Regions from separate parts of the Paenibacillus sp. Marseille-P2973 genome, predicted to be linked through region 2. Evidence: a T-box and tRNA genes for the amino acid it is inferred to sense, from the RefSeq annotation. Region 2 holds a T-box; the other holds one or more tRNA genes.
What was found. A T-box is a leader RNA that pairs with one kind of tRNA and senses whether it is charged. The one in region 2 lies ahead of KB559_RS17230 (valine--tRNA ligase), so its partner is inferred to be a tRNA-Val.

Region 1 (3,418 bases), on a different contig from region 2:
GGACTGCACACTAAATAAATATGACAGAAGCCCGGCGCAGGATTTGCGCCGGGCTCTATTTTTCATTTATCCGCTGTCCGGTTTGATACATCCGCTTGTTCCTGACGTTGATTTTTGTCTTGCTGATCTTCCTTCGAATTATTTAACAAGGCATCGACCACCTCTTCCAGCTTGCCCGTGGCTGACACGGAATCATTGTCCGGGGTAGGGATCGGGTCCACGCCCGGACCGTAACCCAGACCTTCAAATTCTTCTTTTTGCTTACTCATAGCAATCTCTTCCTTTCCGTAAAATCCTATTCTTAGAGTGTGCGCTTTGTCTTCAGTTTCTATGTAAACCGATAACCTCCTGATAGAGCCTTGAATCAATGAGGTACGTACGTTTACGCAAACAGCAGAAAATACATCAGAAAAAAAAGAAGGCCGAAAATTATCAGCATCAAAATAAGCATGAGGCTTACGATAATATAGGAAGACCGGAAGATATTCCTGTTGATTTGCCCCCGTTTGAGCCGATATTCCAAGGTCGCCGCAATAATAATTGAGATTCCGAATATAAGGGAACCCATGCCCGTTATAATGGAGAACAGTCTGGCGATTCCGCTATAGGTAGAGTTGAAAACGAGCCCGGCGGCCAGAAAACCTATGCCGATGATGGAGATGCTCGTACGGATCCAAGCGAGGAAGGTCCGTTCATTCGCCAAGTGCTGCTGAACATAGCGATTTTCGGCAGAAGATTGTTCCTCCATGCTATCCCTCCTTTGTCACCTATACATTAACCATATTCTCCGTCATGTTCTCCTTATGAACGGTTGGCATGGAAATGGAGAAGGGGGCGCCTTCTCCATCAATGAATATCATGTGAGCCCGTTAAGGCATTAATGGCTGACCTTGATATGGTTCTTCGGCGCAACCTTGTGAGAAAGCAATTCCGAGATCGTAACGAACGAGTATCCGCGTTTTTTTAGCTCGGGGAGAATGATTTTTAACGCTTCCGCGGTTTGATTGCTGTTATAGACAAAATCATGCATCAGGACAATATCACCGTTCCTTGCATTATTCAGCACCTTGTTTGCGATCCGCCCGACGCCCGGAGCTCTCCAATCTTTAGTGTCCTGGTGCCAAGACCACAATATCATCTGTAAATGATGGTCCTTCGAAAGCTGAATGATCTTCTCATTATAGAAGCCTCCTGGCGGCCGGAAGAGCACTGGCTTTTGTCCCGTTGCCTTGTAAATGGCGTCCTGGGTCTTAACTAACTCATTTTCCATAGAATTGCCGGGCAGGCCCTGAAAGGAGGGATGGCGGAAGGAATGATTGGCGATTTCGTGCCCTTCCTGCAGCTCCTGACGGACAACTTCGGGGTAACGCTCCACCCGGTCGCCAACCAGGAAAAAGGTCGCTTTAGCGTCGTATTGCTTCAGGACTTCCATGATTTTTAAAGTTTGTTGGGGATCGGGACCGTCGTCAAAAGTCAGTGCCATATATTTCTCTTCGGTCGGTACCTCCCAGACAATGTCGCCCCGCTCCTCATAATAACTGCGGTCTTTCATCTGGGCAGCGGGGTAGGAAGCAGCTTTAGCCTGCAGCGGAGACGAAACTGCGGACAAGGCAATAACAAGGGCGAGCACAGTTCGTTTTTTAAACATTAATACATTTCCTCCATTACAGAACATGTTGTCATCCAACACAGCTGGATGCGGCCATCCTCAAGGTTCCTTTATTTTGCTTCACGGGGGTGATTTTATCCAAGGTTGCGGCAAAAAAGGTTTGACATCCGCACTCCGCCCTGATAAGATAAATTTTGTCTTCACTATATATCTGATCTGTTAGCTCAGCTGGGAGAGCACCATCTTGACAGGGTGGGGGTCAGTGGTTCGAGCCCACTACAGATCATACTTAAAGAACCCTTACGGCGTAAGGGTTCTTTGTTATTTTATCTTTTTTACGGAGTGCCTTATGGGCATTCTTTTTATTTACCTAGAAAGAAGGTGAGGAGTTGATGATTGTATCTCCGATAATACTGTCCTCAAAGTTCATAAAAGGTCAACTCTCGGTGATTTCGGTAGACGGATGTATATACAAACTAATCTACTTTATAGAAGCATCGTTAATCGCTTGAACAACTAAACCTAACGCTTTAAGTCTCCGTTCTAAAAGCGTTCTTTGTGGACTGCCTTCTTTTGATTTAGCATAACTAGTTTCCACGGATGGGGTTAAACCAATAAGAACATTCCGAGCTTCTACTAAATCGTGTTGGGTGTAATCATGAGGCTTTTGATTCCAAACTTGCTCAAGCATAGCCAAGCCAATGGTAACAGCTTTCAGACGTTTCTCTACTAGTGTTGTGTTTGCGCCTTTTTGAGCCATCTGGGAAAAAGCATTTTCGAGTTTTCTGATAGTCGATTCTAAAGATTTTATGGACTCCAATTTATCTAAACTAGAGAGATCCTCCATATTTCCACCTTCGTTTCTGAATTATTATATATGTTTTATTCTCCAATGAATCTTATTTTCTTTATCATTTTAAATTGTACTACATTAATACTAGTCCTATGGAATGTTCCTTTTAATAGGATGGGGACATCAGGGGGTTAGCCTACTTCAGATCATACTAAAAAGCCTTGAGGCGTTCGGCTTCAAGGTTTTTTTATGCGAAGAATACACCGCTATTTTAGTGATGCAGGCGGGTGCATTGATACGAAATATGATACGAATAGGGTCAGTGTTAGTTACCGTTACTCCTTTTCGTTTAGCTCTGCTTCAGCTTGAAGTTCAGTTCGTTTTTTATCTGCTTTCGACTTAAAATAATAGCCATAACCAAGTACAAAAAGTGAAAGTGCTGAAAATAAGAAGATAGGGATTGATTCTTTTCCGAAGAGTAACGTCAGAATAAAACTTAAGATAACAAGCCCAATCCCAAGATAAAATACTTTGTCTTCCTTACTCATTGAGAATCTCCTTAATTAATAATTACTCGTCTGGAACTGTAATCAATCCCCAACGACAAACTGAGTCAGCCAGTCCAGCAACTAATGATTTAAACACAAATGAAGATAATGAATCAATAAAGCTTAAATAATGCGGTTTATTTGTACTAAAAAAACCTGAAGCCTAAATGCCTCAAGGGTTTTCCTGCAAACTACTAATGATTCATAAAATACAAAAACCAAACCGCATGATTTTGTTCGTCGGCCGCTGCTTGTTGGAACGTATCTCTGATGAGAGAATCATTGGATTCTCTTGCGATTCTATGATAAAGGTCCACCGTTTCTTGCTCATCCTTAAAGGATGCAAGCACTCCGCTTCTAAAATCGGCAGCACAAGGTTCAGTTAGTTGAGGGGAGAATTTATTCACCGTCAGAGATATATAGAAAGGGGAGATCAATTGATAGTGTCTTATTTCATCATTCCTTATT
Region 2 (3,418 bases):
ATGTGGGAGCAGGAATCTCTGCCTGAATTGAACGATACGGACGAGCAGCAAAACATACTTACATGGAATGACCACGCTTCGCCGCTCTATGCCCAGTCCGTTGTGGAGGACAAGGAGGCGGAAGCAGAGGCTCCGGAAGAATTGGCTGCGCGTGATCCTCAATTAGAGGAAGAGTACGCAGCAGAGAGCCCGGATCAAGAGCGTTCTTTCCAATCCGAGCAGCAGCAAGTTTGGTTTAAGGAGGCGGCCCGTCCGTCCGTGACGGTGACCGAGATCGATTTGGATGAACCTTCTGGCGAATATGCTTCCGCTGAAAGGGAAGAGGGAGCTTTACCTGTTTCGCAAGAGCTTTCGTTTGAAGAGGCTGTCCCGGTTACCGCCGATTTCGAAACGGAGGACGATGCCTTTTCCGCGGAATCCGCGCAGGATGCCGAAATTCGGCCGGAACCGGAGGATAAGAAAGAACTGAAAATTGCCCTCGGGAGCAAAAAGAACGGCGATGTTGCCCAGGAGAGCAGTTACGGAATCAGCAAGCTGCTATCCTCGTATCGGCCGGACTCCGAATCCGGTCAGAGTTTGCAAGAGACGGAAGAAGCATTGCCGGCGGTAGAACAAAACGACGCAGAGGAAGTACGCTGGAAGAGCTTGTTCATACGCAATGCCGAAGAGCAGACTCCTTTCCGTAAAGTCAGGCTTGTAATTGTCCAACGTGAAGAGACATTGGACGCAATCGCGGAGCGTTATCAGCTTAGTTCGCGAGAACTGCAGCTTTACAACAGACTGTCCGAACAACATTTGTCTGAGGGACAGGTGCTGTACATCCCTTGATTAATAGGCCTCCATCTTAAAAGCTGCACACTATGTGCGGCTTTTTTCATGTATTCATTTATGCTTAAGTTTGTCCTCTCTTGGTGGACTGTTGTCCATTTTTGCCCCTTTTGTTGACTCGTGAAGGTATTCAAGCTATTATGATAAAGATAAACTCTAAGCAAAATCTAATTGTAAAGACTTGGAATGGGAATAGTAGGCAGTAAACCCTTCAGAGAGCGGAATTGGAAGTGCTGGGAAGTTCCGTAGGATGCAGCTGACCGAAGTCGCCCGGGAGTCGCCCGTTTGATCCGTAAACTGTTTATGCTAGAACGGGCCGGCAGCAGCCGTTATCTGTATGAGTGTCGCAAGCTGGATTCCGGTTTTATTTGAATTCCGGGATTGGTGTAGCCTGCGAAACAAAGGTGGTACCGCGAAAGTAAAGCCTTTCGTCCTTTGAGGCGAGGGGCTTTTTGTGTTTTCTAGCTTTAAAAGGTAGTTCAAATAATCATCTTTCCATGACGAAGCAGATCATGAAGCCGATTCGACGTCGAATCTTGAATTCAGCCGGGCCTTCCGTTGCTCACGTACCTTATGAGCAAATGCTTACGAAGTCGTTTTCTACGAAAACGTTTAGCTCCGCTACTCAGTCCCTAGCTTCATCCGACCTAAAGCGTTTTGTAAAAAACGCACTTCGGAAGCATACGCTTTGGTCCTGAAAACCTGACTTTTTGAACGAATATTTTAAGTCAATTATTTGTAATGGAGGTTTGGTACAAATGACAGAAAACCATGGACAATCCCTGTCGGCGGAAATGCCGACTACGTACGATCCGAAAGCGGCGGAACAAAAATGGTACCGCTATTGGATGGAAGGCGGCTTTTTCAAAGCTGGACAAAGACCGGAAGCCGAGCCTTTCACAATCGTAATCCCGCCGCCTAACGTAACCGGTATGCTGCATATCGGACACGCGCTGGACTGCACCCTTCAGGATATATTGATCCGCACCAAGCGGATGCAAGGTTATGATGCGCTCTGGCTGCCGGGGTCCGACCATGCCGGGATCGCGACTCAAACCAAAGTCGAGCAGAATCTTCGCGCAGAAGGGCAAACACGCTACGACCTTGGACGTGAGAAGTTTCTGGAGAAGGTATGGGAATGGAAAGATAAATATGCGGCCTCCATTCATGAGCAATGGGCAAAAATGGGCTTCTCTCTCGATTATTCACGGGAACGTTTTACGTTGGACGAAGGTCTGTCGTTGGCCGTCCGTGAAGTATTCGTTAAGCTCTTTGATAAGGGCTTGATTTACCGCGGCAAATACATTATCAACTGGGACCCGGTAGCCCGGACGGCCCTTTCCGATATTGAGGTAGAATACAAAGAAGTTAATGGTCATTTGTATCATTTGCAATATCCGCTTAAAGACGGCAGCGGGTTTATTACTGTCGCAACGACGCGGCCTGAGACGATGCTTGGAGATACCGCCGTGGCGGTGCATCCGAAGGATGAGCGCTACAAGAATCTGATCGGAAAAATGCTTGTTCTGCCGATTACCGGCCGTGAAATTCCGATCATTGCGGACGATTATGTGGATAAGGAATTCGGCAGCGGCGCGGTTAAGATTACTCCGGCTCACGATCCGAACGACTTTGAAGTGGGTCTTCGCCATAATCTGCCGCAAATTACCGTCATGGACGAAAGCGGAACGATGAATAACGAAGCGGGCCAATACCAAGGATTGGACCGCAGCGAATGCCGCAAACAAATCGTTAAGGATTTGCAGGACCAGGGCGTTCTGATCAAAATCGAAGATCATGTTCACCAAGTTGGACACAGCGAACGGACGGGAGCGGTCATTGAGCCGTATCTGTCGACGCAATGGTTCGTAAAAATGAAGCCGTTGGCGGAAGCTGCGATCGCCGCCCAGAAATCCGGAGAAGGCGTCCAGTTCGTACCGGACCGGTTCGAAAAGACGTATCTTCACTGGATCGAAAATGTCCGCGATTGGTGCATTTCCCGCCAATTATGGTGGGGACACCGTATTCCGGCCTGGTATTGTGAAGCGACCGGTGAAATGGTTGTCGCACGGGATGAAGCGGAAGCCCGGGCCAAGCTCGGACGGGATGATCTGGTGCAGGACGAAGATGTCCTCGATACCTGGTTCAGCTCGGCTTTGTGGCCTTTCTCGACTTTAGGCTGGCCTAATGAGAACAGCGAGGACTACAAACGCTTCTTCCCTACGAGCGTGCTCGTTACCGGATACGATATTATTCCGTTCTGGGTATCGCGCATGATCTTTACCGGTTTGGAATTTACGAAGTCCGTTCCGTTCAAAAACGCGCTGATCCATGGATTGGTTCGTGACAGCGAAGGGCGTAAAATGTCCAAATCGCTTGGCAACGGGGTTGACCCGCTGGAAGTCATCGAGAAGTATGGGGCAGATGCGATGCGTTACATGCTCTCGACAAGCAGCACGCCGGGGCAGGATCTTCGTTTCCATTGGGAACGGGTGGAACAGGCTCGTAACTTTGCCAATAAAATCTGGAATGCATCCCGGTTCGCCTTGATGAACCTGGAAGGCGTAACGATCGAAGATATAGATATTAG

Region 1: it has a tRNA-Val gene. The T-box ahead of KB559_RS17230 (valine--tRNA ligase) is inferred to sense a tRNA for this amino acid. The anticodon was not compared.

What each region holds. Positions count from the first base shown of each region.
Region 1 covers NZ_JAGQEH010000001.1:217,619-221,036, reverse strand. The annotation lists gene KB559_RS01080 (glucose 1-dehydrogenase) at 1-14, shown strand, start outside; gene KB559_RS01075 (hypothetical protein) at 63-269, opposite strand; gene KB559_RS01070 (YidH family protein) at 383-748, opposite strand; gene KB559_RS01065 (polysaccharide deacetylase family protein) at 878-1,648, opposite strand; tRNA gene KB559_RS01060 (tRNA-Val) at 1,823-1,895, shown strand; gene KB559_RS01055 (hypothetical protein) at 2,091-2,456, opposite strand; gene KB559_RS01050 (hypothetical protein) at 2,738-2,950, opposite strand; gene KB559_RS25530 (ferritin-like domain-containing protein) at 3,414-3,418, opposite strand, start outside.
Region 2 covers NZ_JAGQEH010000009.1:25,889-29,306, reverse strand. The annotation lists gene KB559_RS17235 (LysM peptidoglycan-binding domain-containing protein) at 1-828, shown strand, start outside; T-box leader at 1,002-1,267, shown strand; gene KB559_RS17230 (valine--tRNA ligase) at 1,587-3,418, shown strand, end outside.